4 regions of the Bacillus sp. AK128 genome follow, and region 4 is predicted to be linked to each of the others. Evidence: riboswitches for the same ligand, from Rfam matches in the RefSeq annotation. Region 4 holds a riboswitch; each other region holds the start of a gene.
What was found. Region 4 has a riboswitch for cyclic di-GMP ahead of M1D60_RS01770 (DUF5667 domain-containing protein). Riboswitches for the same ligand answer to the same signal wherever they lie in the genome.

Region 1 (4,218 bases), 200 kb from region 4:
ATATCGTGTTTCTGCAGTTCAGTATCACTTGCATACCATTCAGTCTTTTGAGGAATTTGCTGCACAATGTGAACATTACGTAAAAACAGCAGCTGAATATGGTTCAGAGTTTGTATTGTTCCCTGAGTTTTTAACGACACAGCTTTTATCAATTGGCAGTAATCATGGAACAGGCTTAACCATTAATGAGCTTCCTGGTTTTACTGAACAATATATTACGTTATTTACTAGATTAGCTTTAATTCACAAGATGCATATTATTGGTGGTACTCATGTGATCAACAGAGATGATAAGTTATACAATGTTGCACATTTATTTTACCCAGATGGTCGTGTGGAGGAGCAAGCAAAGCTTCATATTACACCAACTGAGGTACACGAATGGAATATGGCTGCGGGTAATGATTTTAGAGTGTTTGACACTGAAAAAGGAAGAATCGCAGTTTTAACCTGCTATGATATAGAGTTTCCTGAAATTGTTCGAATTGCTAAAGCAAAAGGAGCAGATGTAATCTTCGTTCCTTCTTGTACAGATGACCGTCACGGCTTCCACCGTGTTCGTTACACAAGTCATGCACGTGCCATTGAAAACCAAGTGTATGTGGTATTAACGGGAACAGTCGGTTCCCTACCAACTGTTGATTTTATGAGAGCGAATTTTGGTCAGGCGGCAATCATTACGCCAAACGATATTCCATTCCCACCGCAAGGTTTGTTAGCTGAAGGTGAGTTGAATAATGACATGCTTGTAACGGCAGATTTAGATTTAAGCCTTTTATATGAAGTTCGTGAAAAAGGATCGGTTACAACGTGGAGAGATCGCAGAACAGACCTTTATACAGATTGGCACGATATTAAAATTAACGGATAATCTACCAGAGAAGGAGATTTAAACAATGGAATATGTAAGAGTTCAAAGTATAGACGATCCATTATTTAAGCAATTACACGATCTAATGAAAGAAGTATTTCCTCCAGAAGAGGTACTAGAATTCTCCCTTTGGAAAGAGCCGTTAGAGGATCCAGCTATTTTTGTATATGTGGCTGTTCATGAAGGTAAGGTGGTTGGAATCACGGAGTACCGCTACTATCCACAGTGGAATGTAGCAATGACTGATTTCACGATCGTAAGTCAAGCGGGGCTAAGCCTAGGACGCTTCTTGGCTAATAATCGTTTATCTCACCTTCAGAAGCTTGCTGCCGAAAATGGTGGCCAGCAGCTTAAAGGTATGTTTGCTGAAATCTATGATCCTTATCAAAAAGAGGACTTTGATTTCGGTGGGGTTCCCATGATGAATCCATTCGTTCGTCGTGAAGTATTATCACACCTAGGCTACCAACGTCTAGATTTTAAATATGTCCACCCTTCATGGGAAAACAATGGAGCAGCCGTATCTGGTTTAGACCTTTGCTTCATGCCAATGAGTGAAGAGCTAACTGAACTACCAGCATCTCTAGTAGTTGATTTCCTTTCTACTTATTACTCAGTACTACCAGATAAGCCAGCAGAATGGCTAAGCATGGTAGAAGAGCTAAGGAAGAAAGATACAGTAGCTTTACAACCATTATAAAAAATCAGAACCCCTTATTAGCATATAAAGCAAATAAGGGGTTTTTTAGTGGTTTTTGGAAAATGATAGATGTGGGTATTTATTCCTTGAAAATTTTTAAAACGGACATAAAAATGTAGGTACTTTTAACTAATATATGATATAGTGATATAGTGAAATTTAGCACTACATTAAAAATATTGAAAAAGGCAAACTTATTGAAAAATAAGGACGCAAAGCGAAGGACCTAAGGTAGATGCTATGGTAGCCTAGCCGCCAAGAATAATTTTCTGATCCATAATGGTGAACAGAGATAATTCTGTTTGCCTTTTTTTATGCTGAAATGGCAGAGCAGCAAAGAAATTAATTTAGAATACTAAATCGCAAAGGGAGAACTCATCATGAACCGAAAGATGCAGCAAAGATTTAGCAAGAAAATAAGCATTAAACAAAAACTTATTGGTAGTTTTATATTGGTTACTTTGATTTTTGGTTTAGCCTCTTTTTCCTCATTCCAAAATATGAAAGAAACGAATGAAGCATATGATTATTTGATAGACAGGGTATCTGAAATTAGGTCTATTTCTCAAGAAATTCAGTATCATACGGAAGTTCAGTTGAGTTCATATACAGCATACTTACTGTACGTAGATTCTGATTATATCGAAGTGATGAATCAAGCCAATGCTTCGATTGATGAATTAATAGTAAGAGCAAGAGAGTTAGGTACTTTACAGGAAACACAGGATCGTTTAGATGAAATCGAAAACTCTAATCAAGAGTTTAGTATAAATGCCAATCGAATCTTATCTTCCATCTACACAAACAGAAACCAAGCTATTAAGGATGGAAAAGAACAACTTTTACCTACTAGTGATAAATTAATCGAACAGACAAAGTCCTTTCAAAAGTGGTTGACGGACGATATCTTAGTAAATAAAGTAGCTGAAACAAAAGAAAAGTCTCAAGCAGCTGTGACACAAGTGTTAATTCTTAGCTCTATTGCGGCATTATTAGCAATTAGTGCCGGAATTATCATCTCTAGATTCATAGCAAACCCAATTGTCCAACTTGGTAAAGTAGTAGGATTGGTAGCTTCAGGGGACTTAAATGTAGAAAAAATAAACATAAAAAGTAAAGATGAAATCTATGAATTAAATCAATCCTTTGAGCGAATGACTAACAATCTAAGTGAAATGATTGGTAGTATTGCGAATAATGCCGACCAGGTGGCAGCTTCGGCCGAACAGCTTAATGCAAGTGCCGAGCAATCTAGTCGAGCAACTGAAACCATTTCTGCTTCAATCCAAGAGATTGCTAGTGGAGCAGATGTAACAACTAGGAAGATGGACAAAAACTCCACTGCTTTACAAGAAGTGTTAGAAGGAGTAGTAAGAATCTCTGAAAGTGCTTCGGTTGTGTCTGAGCTATCTAGACAAACGAATGCAGAAGCAGAGGATGGTGGGAAAATTGTTAGTGAAAACCTGAAGCAAATGAAGTTTATTCATGAATCCGTTAATCGTTCTAATCAGGTGATCGGCACATTATCAGAGCGCTCTAAAGAGATTGGTGAAATCTTAAACGTCATTACGGCTATTGCTGAACAGACGAACCTTTTAGCCTTAAATGCTGCGATTGAAGCAGCTCGAGCTGGTGAGCATGGTAAAGGATTTGCGGTAGTAGCTGATGAAGTCAGAAAGCTTGCCGAACAATCAAAACAATCCACACAAAATATCGGAAACCTTGTCACACTGATCCAAAAGGATACTTCCGAATCGGTAAAAATCATGAGTGAAGTGATGAATAACGCAGAAAATGGTGTGAAGGTTTCTGAGCAAACATCTGCCAAATTTAACGTTATATTAGAAAGTACAAGAAATATTACACCTCAGGTTGAAGAAGTAACAGCAACCGTTGAAGAAATTTCTGCTAGCATCCAAGAGGTTTCTGCTTCTGCAAATGAGATTGCTAGCCTATCACAATCTAACACAACAAGTTCAGAAGAAGTGGCAGCATCTGCTGAAGAACAGCTAGCCTCTATGGAAGAAATCACTGCTTCCGCACAGGCACTAGCATCCATGTCAGAAGAGTTACAGGTGCTCGTAAGTCGATTTAAGCTTTAATTTGGAAGTTAGTAGATAACACCAACCCCCTTATCAGGAATACTGGTAAGGGTTTTTTTGTTGTAAATTTTTACAAACTAATAAACTTTCGATGGTTCTTGTTTACCTAATCATATTGTGAATCCTAATTGCTGATCGCATTTTCTAGCTTGGTTCTCGTAACTAACCTGTGAGTCAGCAATTACCTATTTGGAGTTGATTGTCTAAAGTGTAAATGAATTGTAAAAAAGGGGATGAAATGTTTTCCATATATGTACAAATCCCATTTAACTTTATGAGTTTTTAACAACAGCTTAACCATACTAACTTGTTAACAAGTTAGTATAAGTTTTGTAAGCAGATGAAAGGGGAGAGAGAATGACGAAAATTCGGGAGGAGCCTCTTCAGCATTTAGAAATTGCTGAGTTCTTAATTCATAATATTCGTTCAAGTGTTTATGAAGTGGATCAAAAGATCCCATCCGAAAATGAGCTTTGCCGTCAGTTCAATGTGAATAGGCATGTAGTGAGACAGGCAATTGCTAGAATTACTAACCTAGGATGGGT
Region 2 (4,218 bases), 750 kb from region 4:
CAAATTGATTGGTACCAGATTCAATCTGCACTACTGCGTCTTTAGTCTCTGCTTGAATCACATTCACAAGTTTTGATATTTGTTTAGCTGAATGAGCGGATTGCTCTGCTAATTTTTGAACTTCATTAGCAACAACAGCAAAGCCTTTTCCGTGCTCACCTGCTCTAGCTGCCTCAATCGCAGCATTCAAGGATAATAAGTTTGTTTGTTCCGTAATATTTGTAATGAGGTGAACGATATTTCCGATCTCTGAGGAGCGATTACCTAATATTTTCACCGTATCAGTTGAATTTTTTAAAGAATCTTGTATATCTGACATTTGATTCAATAATGAACTGATTTTATCATTTGCTCTTTCTGCCTCTGTAAATACATTTTTAGTTTTCTCAGACACTAGTAAGGAATGATCTTTAATCTCCTCGACACTTTTGGTAATGTCCGTGATTGAGTCTAAATTCTTATGGTTTCCACCTTCTTGTGTCTTGGAAATTTCGGCTGCGGTTTGAACATTATTTGTAACAACCCCTGATAGCTGAACCATTTCTTCTGCATGGTTGGTTAAGAATGTCGTATTATCGGCAACTACTTCCCCTTTTTGAAGGATCCCACCAATCAAATCCTGCAAGCTATCGAGCAGAGAATTAAAGTTACTCGCTAATTCTCCAACCTCATCTTTTCTATTAATTGTTAATCTTTGTGTTAAATCCCCTTCATTATTTACTAGCTCTTTAATTTTTCCGTTAACCTCTTGAATAGGTTTTATTAATCTTTTGTTGACAATATAACTTATGACGGCACTTATAATAATAAATATCACGGTTATTATTACAAAGTATTGTAATAAGGAGTTCGCATCCGCATATGCCTCGTTTGTAGGAACTGAAATCATAATTCCCCAATCCATTTCTGCTGCTTTACTATAAAAAATTAAATTATTCTCTCCATTAAAGTTTGTTTCAATTACACCGGTCTCACCATTTATACTATTAGTAACAACTCCATCCAAATCACTATTTTGATAATCCGAGATCTTCTTAGAAAGAATATCCTCTTTAGATTGTCCGGCAACAATGGTTCCATCGTTTGTAAAGACAGTCACATACCCACTGTCTCCCAGTTTTATGTTAGAGATAATGTTAATTAAACTATCAATCTGATTTCCTCCTGAAGCTACTCCTACAACCTCACCATTATATCCATAAATGGGTGATGAAGATAAAACGATTGGTGCTCCATTTAAGCTTGGTGTTGCAGAAGGAACTGGATCATATGTTTTGGTTACTTCATTCATACCACCCTGAAAATGTTCAAATTCACTAACTGGTATTTTAGCTCCACCTAAGTAAAGGAACCCTTCATGGTCCATAAATCCAAAAGCATCAGGGTTTTCCATTCTCTCTGCTATTCTAATTCCTAAATCATCCGCTTTTTTAACATCTTGAACCTTTAATTCATCTGCTTCAGCAATGTATTGCATGATATCTTGTTTCCCTTTAATCCAAATATCAATATTTGCTGTTACTGACTGGAGTTGACTAAAGGCTTGATCTTCAAACCTTTCATATAAGAAGTCCTTTGCTTTCATATAACCAATAGCGGACAGGCAAATCAAAGAAATTGTAATTAATAAGCTGATAACTAATGTATTTTTGACAACCAATTTCATAAGTCACACTCCATGTTGTTATTTCATCCTTAGGTAACACCCTATAAATATTTTTTCACCATTAGCTTCTAAGCAAGTAAAGAACTTAGTGATATTCTCTATCAAACTCCTTTATCAGCGCATTAAAAAACCACCTAAAAAAGGCGGGCATTAATCCAGCTTTTTTCGGTAACCCAGCCACCTTTGCAAATGATTGCATTAGGCCTGTAGGCTTTGCGTCCTTACCTTTCGATAAGTTTGCCATTATCGTTAGACTAGTTTTATTTTACTAGGATAATTGTATCAGTTTTATTTATGTTTTTCTACGATAATATTAAATTAAATGAATGATGTAATAACCATAACTAGAATAGCTACATTTCAAATTTCTGCATTTCTTGTTAGATAAATATTTTTCTAACTATATTGATTTTTCTCAAAAAATAATAAATAATTATCCTAGTAAAATAAGGAAAATAATGGTTAAAAGTGATCTATAGATTCCATTTAGATTATAAATAGATTATTTTTACTTACTTTATCAAATAAATTTAAGGGGGAATAACATGCTGCAAACAAATAAACCAGCAGAACAAAATCTTGATTTAAAAAAGTCTTCCATATTAGGGCCCGGGTTAATTGTTGCCGCTACCGGAGTCGGTGCAGGTGATCTAGTTGCTGCTCTAGTAGCTGGTACAAATTATGGATTAGTATTTCTTTGGGCAATTCTAATAGGGTCTATTCTAAAATTCACTTTAAATGAAGGGGTTGGCCGCTGGCACTTAACAAGTGGGAAAACGATATTAGAAGGCTGGCACATAATGGGTAAATGGGCAACAGGCTACTTTGGTGTATACTCTATTATTTGGGGCTTTGTTTATGGGGCTGCCGGTACAGCTTCCTGTGCTCTAGCAATGGCTGCATTATTCCCTCAACTTTCGCTAACTCAATGGGCTATAATCCATGGATTAATTGGATTTATCTTGGTCTGGTGGGGGAAATATAAAACGTTTGAAAAAGTAATGAATGTGTTGGTCGGACTTATGTTTATTACAGTTGTTGGGTCTGCATTACTAGTCATTCCACAACTAAATGATATTTGGGGGACTGCTGTACCGACACTTCCAGAAGGGTCTTTATTATATGCACTCGGATTAATCGGGGGTGTTGGCGGCTCTTTAACAATGGCTTCTTACGGCTATTGGTTACAAGAAAACAAATGGACAGGTCCATCGTTTATCCGTGCCGTTCGCTATGACTCCGCGGTTGCGTATATCGTTACCGGATTATTTACCATCTCACTGCTTATATTAGGGGCAGGGCTATTGTATGGTACAAATGTTGATATAAGTGGAGAAAAGGGATTAGTAGAGTTTGCTTCAATACTAGGAAACGAGCTCAATCCAGCTGTTCGCTATTTATTCCTTATTGGATTCTGGTCTGCATCTCTAACCTCTGTCCTCGGAGTTTGGAATGGTGTTCCTTATTTATTTGCTGACTTCATCCGAACCATTCGTCACCAAGATATTAGTAGGGAAGATTTAAGTAAAACAAAGGCATATCGTTTCTATGTACTATGGTTGACTTTCCCTCCTATGTTATTACATTTTATTGGGAAACCAGTTGGATTAATTATTGCCTATGGGGCATTAGGATCAATCTTTATGCCTTTTCTCGCCATTACTTTAATCTATCTATTAAATAAAAAAGAATATGTTGGTACGATTGATCGTCATCAGTCAATATCGAATATTGGACTAAGCGTTAGTATTTTGTTATTCATCGTTTTGACCATTAATGAATTAAAAAATATGTTCCTATAAACCTTAAGGGGACGGTTCTCTTACTTCCAAATGAAGCAATGAACTGTCCCCTTTAGTGTTACACACCAAGATTTATTGATTCTTTTCTTCTAAGTAAAGCAATTGCTCTTTCTGGATAGTCTGTAATGATCGCATTGACTTGTAGATCAAGTAACCGCTGAATTTCTTCAGGCTCGTTGACTGTCCAAATCCGAAGCTGATCACTTAGTAACCTTATTTGTTGTGCTAATTCAGGTCTTGTCATAATAAGCTGTTTGTTTATATGTAATGCTTCCAATTGTAAAGTTTGTATATAATCATGGGGTAGAGAGATTGCATCATTTAAAAGCCAAGCAATGTTTGAATCTGGGTCTATTTTTTTCATTCGTAGGAGTGAAGGCAAATGGAAGGATGAATACACAACCTTGCGACCATTTCCGTATTTCTTGACTATTTCATGAACCTTCTCCTCAATTCCTTCATAAGGAACCGCATAGGTCTTTAACTCAATATTCAATTCTATGGGGTCGGCAGCTAATAATTCCAGAACTTCCTTTAGTGTTGGAACCCGCTCTGTGTCCCACTCTTTGTCGTATTCAGTCAAATAAGTAAATGGGCTTCCTGCACTAACCTGCTTAATTTCTGCTAAAGAAAGATCCTTAATCCACCCTGTACCGTTTGTAGTACGTTCAAGTGTTTCATCATGAATGACTACCACTTCACCGTCTTTTGTCAGATGAACATCTATCTCAAGACCATCAACACCTTGTT
Region 3 (4,218 bases), 900 kb from region 4:
CTTGGAGTCTTAACCAGTTGCGCTGGACGAAAGCAGGAGGCGAGTGGGATACGTTCACAGCTTTTGAAGGGGATCAAATTGTTGGAAGTGTGATGACATGGGGATTAGGTGAAAGTAGAAGTGCGACTGAGAGTATTTTTGTTCTACCAAGGTGGAGACGAAAGGGGATTGCAAAAGCGATGATTACTGAAGCCTTGCTTTTCTTGAAAGCCAAGGGAAAGACGGAAGCAACTCTTGGTGTATTTGGAGAAAACCAGGAAGCTATTCCTCTTTATCTCTCACTAGGCTATAAGATGGAAGGGATCAATATAGAATTAGGACTTGAAATATAAATTAGATATAAAAAAAGCGCTGTAAGCACCAGCGCTTTTTTGATGGGTCCTACCTAATTATCCCGTGAGGAAGCATTGCATGAGCACCCTTTACCCCATTTACCACTTGAGTGACTCGTAAATCAACTGCTACACTAGCTAATGCCAAAGCTTCTGCTTTTTCAATGCCATAAAAACTTTGCATGAGTATAACCATCTCATCAAGAGCTGTGGCTGTAGCTTCATTTAAGTCCTCATTAAAGCCAAATGTGATCCAGCCTGTTGGAGTTTTTGCTCTAGGCATGTTTAATTCAAGTTCTTCATGGACAATCAAAGTAATATCAACATGATCCATCGGGCATTCAATCGCCGTTCCAGACACCTCACCATCACCTTGGGCAGCGTGACCATCTCCAATCGAAAATAATGCACCCTCAACAGAAATAGGTAAGAACAAGCTAGTTCCTCTAACTAGTTCTTTACAATCAATATTTCCTCCTGCATACCGTGGAGGAGCTGTTGGAAGAACACCATCCTCAGCAGGAGCAACACCCATCAATCCCATAAACGGCTGTAAACCAACATGGAATGGCTTACCTCCAATCGAACAGGTACCGGTCATCTTAACTTGATCTAATTCCCAGTCCAGTTGAACGGAAGTCGCTTCTACTAACCCTAACTTTTCATTTTGCCAGCTCTTATATCCCCCAGCCCAGTTACGACCATACCAACCTGGAATCAGGTCATTTACTCTGACCTCAAGCACCATTCCTGGTTTCGCTTCTTTAATAGCGATTGGCCCAATGATTGGATGACCTGGACGTTCTTCACCTTCTCGTGAAGTGAAAATCGTTCGTTCTTCTTCCTTTGATTTAGAATATCCCCACTGAATATCAGCCGTTGTTAAATGAAGGGTATCTCCTGACTGAACAGTTATAATCGGCTCGTAGCTTCTGCTAAAGGAACCGTGTAAGTTTTCGTTTTTAAGTTCAATTTTATGAATCAAGTCTGACCACTCCTACATAATTTTATAGCCTCTTATTAGTTCCATATAAGATAAGTAAAAACCTTTATTATTTAGAAAAACGTTTCTCTTATCAGAATGTTGGAATATAAGTTAAGATTTATTCACTGTATATACAACTGGGTGTGCAGAAAATACAGTTTGCGTGCAGACCACTAGGTTATAGAAATACAATAGATAAGGTGAAAGAACTAAAATAGTTAAAAGGTACTACAAACATTCATAAATATACTAAATTTTCCTAATCAATAGGAACATATTCCTGTTTCACTATTGCATATAGGAATATATTCCTATATTATGTAATTAGATAGTTAATTAAATAGACAATGATAAAGGCAAACTCATCGAAAGGTGGGGACGCAAAGCTAAAGGGGCTTAATTTAAACTTGATTATGCCAGCCAGTTACCGATAGAACATCTTCATTTTGCTGACAGATAGACTAATCGGGTTTTAGATTAGTCTATTTTTATTGCTTCTGAAAATTTATGATAGGAAGGCAATAGGTGTAAGATATGGAGATTGTGTATTTATTTATTGGGTTATTTCTAGGGGCAATTAGTCTACAATTCTATAAACATATCATTAAAGCAAAAGTGAAGGAACGTTGGGCTAATGAAAGAAGAATTTATAATTTAGTGGAAAATTCTAAGGACATCATTTATTACTATGAGGTCAAACCCGAGCGAAAATTTAAATACTTAAGTCCTTCTATTGAAACCATGCTAGGAGAAGGACTAGTAGCAGAAAGTCTAAAGAATCCAAATACACCCATTGATTTAATACATCCAGATGATCACGAATTGCTTCTGAATAAGTTTCAAGGCAAACTAGACTATAATAAACCGATTATTCAACGCTGGAGAAATCCACAAGGAGATTACATAGTTTTTGAGGAATATGCAACACCCATATATAAGGATGGCGAAATAGTAGCGATCCAAGGGATTATCCGGAATATTGACGATAAAGTTAAGCTACAGCAGGATCTAGAATACCGTATTTCACATGACTCTCTCACTGGTATATATAATCGAAGTTATTTTGACCAAAGAATGGAACGTTATAATAAAGAATTAGACACAGCAGTAGCCGTCATTTTATGTGATTTAGATGAGTTGAAGCAAATTAATGATACATTAGGACATCGGACAGGGGATTTGTTAATAAAAGAAACGGCAATGCTATTGGATCAGTTTTCAAATCGTGAAACAGTGGTGGCAAGGATTGGTGGAGATGAATTTGCGATTCTTCTAGAAAAAGAAGGGAAGGATCATGCTGAGACGCTTATCAATGACCTAAGAAATACAATTGATCAATATAATAAAACAAGTGAAGCGTTTCAAATTAAAGTTTCAATAGGATATTCCTATAATGATCACTCAATCGGGAATATGAGTAAGCTATTTGTTACCGCTGATGCAAAAATGTATAAAGAGAAAAATATTAAACGAGGATTCCAGTCAGTGGGATCTCGATAGAATTCAGTTACAATAACGCTATACTTCTTATAAACTAAGCCCAACTTTCAATAGGAAAGTTGGGCATTGGCTATTTGTTTAAAAGCTTTTCAATCACGAGCTTTGTTAAATTAGGAACTACTTCTAGCGAGTAGGTTAATTCCATTCGCTCATACTTCTTGTGAGCATCAAATCCATATGGTCCGATGTTGATCACGGGTACATTAATTTCACGGATATCATTGTAATTAACATAGTGCTTCGTCCCCCAGCCAGGATTGTTCATCGCAACAGCTTCTATTCCACTAGGGTCATCACTTAAAGCAACAAAGCTCATATCAGATATATACGGGAAGAAGTTTCTTACCACAATTGGATGCTGGTAACTAGGTTGGATTATGTCAACAGCCTTGTCTAGTGCGCCAATTAATTTTTCCTCAGCCTCAGTTTTTCCACTTAATTCAATCCTAGGTGAATAAAGAGAGGAGTAAAATAAAATCATCGCGGGACGTTTATCCGTCATCCACTTCCACGCTTCTTCTACCACCTTAGCCGCAAACATTCTAGTATCTAAACTTTGATCTAATAGAAGTTGCTCTTTAAAGATTTCCATATGTGCAGTATAGGCATCCCCGTGTTCATTCAATAAGTGTTCATGCATTTCTTCATACGTAAAAACACGTGGAGTCCAGACTAACTCTTTATATGGCTCACCACTAATACTGCAATAGGTATGATATCGTTCTCGATACAATTGGAGGGCATTTTCAAATGCAATATTTGCCTCAGTCTTTAGTTTCTCTAACACATCCTTAGGCGACCAAGAATGGATGAAGAAGTTATAATAAACATAAGCAGAAAGGGCTGTTTGAACCGTATAAGACGGCTTTAAGTCGGTTTGCTTAAGAGAAACCGGTGGGACCGTAGTTTCACCGTAAGCTTCATTGGATAATGAAGGGTTATAATTAATCTGCCTAGTTAATTCAGCTGCTAGGAAATTTGGGTCTAGTCCTTCAAAACATGATCCTACATGAGTCTCAGCTCCAGTAATAAAGAAGGAAGGTAGTAGTTTCCCTACGGTTCCTTTATAAATATAGCGATTTTCATCTCCTTCATATCGAGGGGAGACAAAATCAGCATTAATTGCGCCTATATAATGAAAGTGATGCTCTTCTTTCCAAGCGATTAGGTCCTTTAATGCAGATAAGATACCATGTGATCCATCCTCTTCATCACATTCTGCTACGAACACGAGATTTCCTTTTAGCTCTTCGGGATGCTCGGAATAATATTTTAATAGATAAATATGACTAGCTAAACCACTTTTCATATCCAAAACACCACGGCCAAACATCCACTCATTAGAATGGGCATGTGTCTTTACGATTTCATCATGAAGAGTTTCTTTCTTGATTTCTTCTA
Region 4 (4,218 bases):
TTATATAGACGAGTCCTTACCCTTCTTAGCTGTTTCGTTGATGTTTTTAGTGGCGTTATGGGTAATATTTAAACATATTAAAGAGGACCGAGATGCCATTAATTACGCAATGACCCTTCCACCTAAGGTCAATTATAAGTCTGAATTGAATGCCCCTACTCTCTATTTATTGGCTGCAATTTTCTTTTGGTTTATTTCAATTCAAGGGATGGAAGCGTTGTTTACTTTGTACGGCGTTAATCAGCTCGGTTTATCAAGGAGCTCTTCTGCCTTTTCTTTAGCCTTTTTCTCACTTAGCTTTGTTTTATGCGCGATTCCTAGTGGTTGGTTAGGGGCAAAGTATGGGAAAAAGAAAACCATTTTAATTGGAATCCTTGGGTTGATCATTGTTTTCCTTCTATTAATAAGAGTCGAATCACTCTTTTCCTTACGGGCAATTTTATTGGCAGGCGGAATGTTTTGGGCGTTTGTTAATATTAATGCTTACCCTTATATTGTAGAAACCGGGAGTGAGCAAAGCTTTGGCACACGGACCGGCTTATATTATCTAGTTTCTTCCTTAGCGGCCATTACCTCCCCTCCGATTCTAGGATTACTGATTGATATTTTTGGATTTAGCATTCTGTTTTACGCAGCATCAGGAAGTCTGATTCTCGCCTTTTTGTGTATGCTTAAGGTTAGTAAGGATGTAGGGACGAATACTCCGTCTGCTGGGGTAAGTTAAGGTTTTTAAAATGAACGGGAGGAACCTGTATTGGAGCCTCCCGATTTTTGTAGGTTACGAAGAATTAGATAGGTGTAGTCAGGTTTAGCTACCTAATTAGAGAGAAAAGCAGAGGATTTTGATTGAGGATATAATGATTAGATTAATTTCCTAACCGCTTCTTAAGCTATTCTAGCTCTCTTTCCCCTTTTGCTGTCTCTCAGAAATAAAGTCTTGATCCATCCCGAGTGTGTTTATCTGATTAATTATCGCCTGATGGCGTTCTTCACTATTGTTTTCAATGAAATCCATTCTGTTTCCCCTAGAATCTTGCCTTTCAAGCATCTCTTCTACCATCTGAATTAAGAGTTTTAGCATTCCTTCAATTCTATCAAGCCTTTCTTCTATCATCTTTGTCATTACATTCACCCCCTTTTTGCTAAATTATAACTCATTCTTTATAATTTAGGTATCTAAGATATCTTCAAGATTGTAAAACCTTCTATACTAAATCGAAAAGAGGGATCGTATGAAAGTAGAGGAAAAAATGACTTCACCTAATTTTAGCCTGCAGGCAAATAACGGTGAAATGGTATCACTATCGGACTTTAAAGGTAAAAAGCATGTGATTTTATATTTTTATCCGAAAGATATGACACCTGGATGCACCACAGAGGCGTGTGATTTTAAAGAGCATCATGAGAGCTTTGCAGACCTAGATGCCGTCATTATTGGCGTGAGTCCCGACCCGCTTGAGAAGCACCAAAAGTTTGTAGAGAAATACGATTTACCTTTTCTATTATTGGTAGACGCGGATCATCAAGTTGCAGAAAGCTTCGGTGTGTGGACCTTGAAGAAAAATTTTGGCAAGGAATACATGGGAATTGAACGCTCCACCTTTGTGATTAGCAAAGAGGGAATCATTGAAAAGGCATGGAGAAAGGTCAAAGTAAAAGGCCATGTTGAAGAAGCTTTAGCTTTTGTACGTGAGAATTTGAGTTAATATTATTCCACTTCTTTTTGGAGGAAGTGGATTTTTTTCTCTCTTACTACTAGTACATGATTCCTATTAACTTTAGCACCATCATCATGTAAGCTAGATATAAAGATTGATAAAGGCAAAACTATTGAAAAGTAGTGACGCAAAGCTATAGGGACTAAGGAGATTCTATGTCTGCCAGCTGCCAACAACGGAGAACTTTATCAAACTTTAACTAGAGTTAAGGAGAGGATAAAGAATGAAGAGAATAAAGTCGATCGTTACAGCCGGGGTGTTTGCAGGTGCGTTATTGGTCGGGACATCTGCTTATGCGAATACGGATTCAAGAAGTGTTGAGTCTGGATTAACACCTGATGAGTTCTTTTATTTCATGGACAAGCTTGGTGAAAACATTGAATTATTTTTCACATTTGATGAAGACACCCAGTCTGCATTACTTTTGCAATATGCACAAGAACGTCTAGCTGAGTCTACTAAAATGATAGAAGAAGAAAAACTAGAGTATGTCAATAAACTGGTCGATGAGTATCTAAAAACACTAGAAGAAGCTGAAGAACTCGTTTCAGAAGTTATTCTCGATGAAACTGTTGATGAAGACACTAAGCAGCAATTAACCGAAGAACTTGAGAATACAACAGTTATTGATGAAACAATTCATGATTCATTAGAGGATGGACAACTGGACGAAGTCGTCGAAAAGACACTAGAAGTTAAACTTGTAGCAAATGTTATAAAAGGATTAGATCCTGAAAAAGTGACGACCCTTCGTGAACAAGGTCTTGGCTACGGACAGATTTCTAAAGTCATTGGACTTGCTGAAAAGTCTGGGAAAACTGAAGAGGAAATTTTAACTATGCTTCAAGAAGGCAAAGGGTTTGGCGAAATTGCTAAGGAGCTGCAGGTTGATTTATCGACTGTTGTGAAAAAAGGGAAAGGTCGCAACAAAGTAGTTGATGAGACAACTTCTGATGAAGAGGAAGCTTCCGAAGAAACAACCGAAACCGATGATTCCACACCAGAAGATGAAGTGGAAATTGAAGAGGAAGCTGAAGAAGAAACGGAAGTTGCTGTTGAAGAGGAAGAAACTGATGATGAAGACAAGCAAGTAGTCACTACTTCATCTGTTTCCTCAGAAACAACTACCGTTAAAAAGGAAGAAGCTGCTAAAGAAAAGAATGCCGTTGCCACAGAAAAGAAGAAAATTGCTGAGGAAAAGAAGAAGGCTGCTGAAGAACAAAAGAAAGCTACCGAGGATAAGAAAAAGGCCGCTGAAGAACAAAAGAAAGCTGCTGAGGAAGAGAAAAAGGCTGCTGAAGAACAAAAGAAAGCTACCGAGGATAAGAAAAAGGCCGCTGAAGAACAGAAGAAAGCTGCCGAGGATAAGAAAAAGGCCGCTGAAGAACAGAAGAAAGCTGCCGAGGAAGAGAAAAAGGCTGCTAAAGAACAAAAGAAAGCTGCTGAAGAGAAAAAGAATGAAGGAAAAGGGAATAAGCCAAATCAAGAAGCTGAGGAAGAAGAGAGTGAAGAGGAAAGTGAAGAAGACGAGTAAACCTATTCTTCTTTTGAAAGGACTTGTTACCCACAAGTCCTTTTTTCATTTTAGAAAGGAGTGATCCAAAACTAACGGTTCACTCCTTTTCCCACTTTTTATTTACCCGCTCTGCCTAACCGTATGATTCTGCTCCACCTTCATATGCCGGTTCATCGCTACAAACAACACAACCGCACTAATGAACAGTAACGAGCTCGTGATAAAGAATACAGCTGAGAATCCAAAATAAGCCGAAATCATTCCACCCATAAACGGACCGATGATATTACCTAAGAATCTCAGGCTTGTGTTGTATCCCAGTACCTCACCCTGCATGGAGATGGGTGCTTCTTGACGTATATAGGCAATTCTTACCGGGATGACTCCGCCAATCGCTATACCAAGAAAGAACCGGATGATGGTGAGCTGCCAAATATTTGTGACAAAAGCACCTGGAAGATATACGACCGCCGCAATCACAAGTAGAATAATTAATACCTTTATATAGCCTATATTATCGGCTAGTGTTCCCCATCTTCTACTCATCATTAAATTCCCAAGCCCTGCCGCTGAGAAAACGATCCCTGAGAAGAATGCTATATTTTCAGGACCATGTAGCTCACTAACATAGAGTGAAAGAATCGGTTGAATGCTAAAGTGAGCAATTTGGATCAGAATCGAAATAAACAGTACTGTCATTAACACAGGATTCTTTGCCATGTGAGCAAGGACTTCCTTACTTGTATAATGCTTGCTCGTTTCCTCTTTCGTGCCCGTTTTGTATTCCTTGGTAATCGTTACTAGAATCGCAGATATGAAGATAAACACGGCAACGGATTGAAATGTAGCCGCAAATCCGATTGAATCTGCTAGAACTCCACCAATCATCGGACCTAACAGAGCTCCCGTGATACTTCCTGTTTGTAACGTCCCCATCACACGCCCTGCAATTTCCTTAGGAGTTTGTGTAGAAATATAAGCCTG

Region 1: linked by a shared signal. The riboswitch ahead of M1D60_RS00840 (methyl-accepting chemotaxis protein) and the one ahead of M1D60_RS01770 (DUF5667 domain-containing protein) in region 4 are both predicted to bind cyclic di-GMP.
Region 2: linked by a shared signal. The riboswitch ahead of M1D60_RS21700 (methyl-accepting chemotaxis protein) and the one ahead of M1D60_RS01770 (DUF5667 domain-containing protein) in region 4 are both predicted to bind cyclic di-GMP.
Region 3: linked by a shared signal. The riboswitch ahead of M1D60_RS21010 (sensor domain-containing diguanylate cyclase) and the one ahead of M1D60_RS01770 (DUF5667 domain-containing protein) in region 4 are both predicted to bind cyclic di-GMP.

The regions. Positions count from the first base shown of each region.
Region 1 is NZ_CP096379.1:172,342-176,559, forward strand. It holds gene M1D60_RS00830 (carbon-nitrogen hydrolase family protein) at 1-871, shown strand, start outside; gene M1D60_RS00835 (GNAT family N-acetyltransferase) at 897-1,571, shown strand; cyclic di-GMP riboswitch class I at 1,749-1,831, shown strand; gene M1D60_RS00840 (methyl-accepting chemotaxis protein) at 1,952-3,673, shown strand; gene M1D60_RS00845 (GntR family transcriptional regulator) at 4,031-4,218, shown strand, end outside.
Region 2 is NZ_CP096379.1:4,339,465-4,343,682, forward strand. It holds gene M1D60_RS21700 (methyl-accepting chemotaxis protein) at 1-1,666, opposite strand, end outside; cyclic di-GMP riboswitch class I at 1,831-1,918, opposite strand; gene M1D60_RS21705 (Nramp family divalent metal transporter) at 2,212-3,468, shown strand; gene M1D60_RS21710 (glycerophosphodiester phosphodiesterase) at 3,527-4,218, opposite strand, start outside.
Region 3 is NZ_CP096379.1:4,187,452-4,191,669, reverse strand. It holds gene M1D60_RS21020 (GNAT family N-acetyltransferase) at 1-332, shown strand, start outside; gene M1D60_RS21015 (acetamidase/formamidase family protein) at 382-1,317, opposite strand; cyclic di-GMP riboswitch class I at 1,663-1,749, shown strand; gene M1D60_RS21010 (sensor domain-containing diguanylate cyclase) at 1,852-2,817, shown strand; gene M1D60_RS21005 (M20/M25/M40 family metallo-hydrolase) at 2,888-4,218, opposite strand, start outside.
Region 4 is NZ_CP096379.1:372,153-376,370, reverse strand. It holds gene M1D60_RS01785 (SLC45 family MFS transporter) at 1-724, shown strand, start outside; gene M1D60_RS01780 (hypothetical protein) at 896-1,123, opposite strand; gene bcp (thioredoxin-dependent thiol peroxidase) at 1,233-1,706, shown strand; cyclic di-GMP riboswitch class I at 1,811-1,892, shown strand; gene M1D60_RS01770 (DUF5667 domain-containing protein) at 1,942-3,252, shown strand; gene M1D60_RS01765 (MFS transporter) at 3,355-4,218, opposite strand, start outside.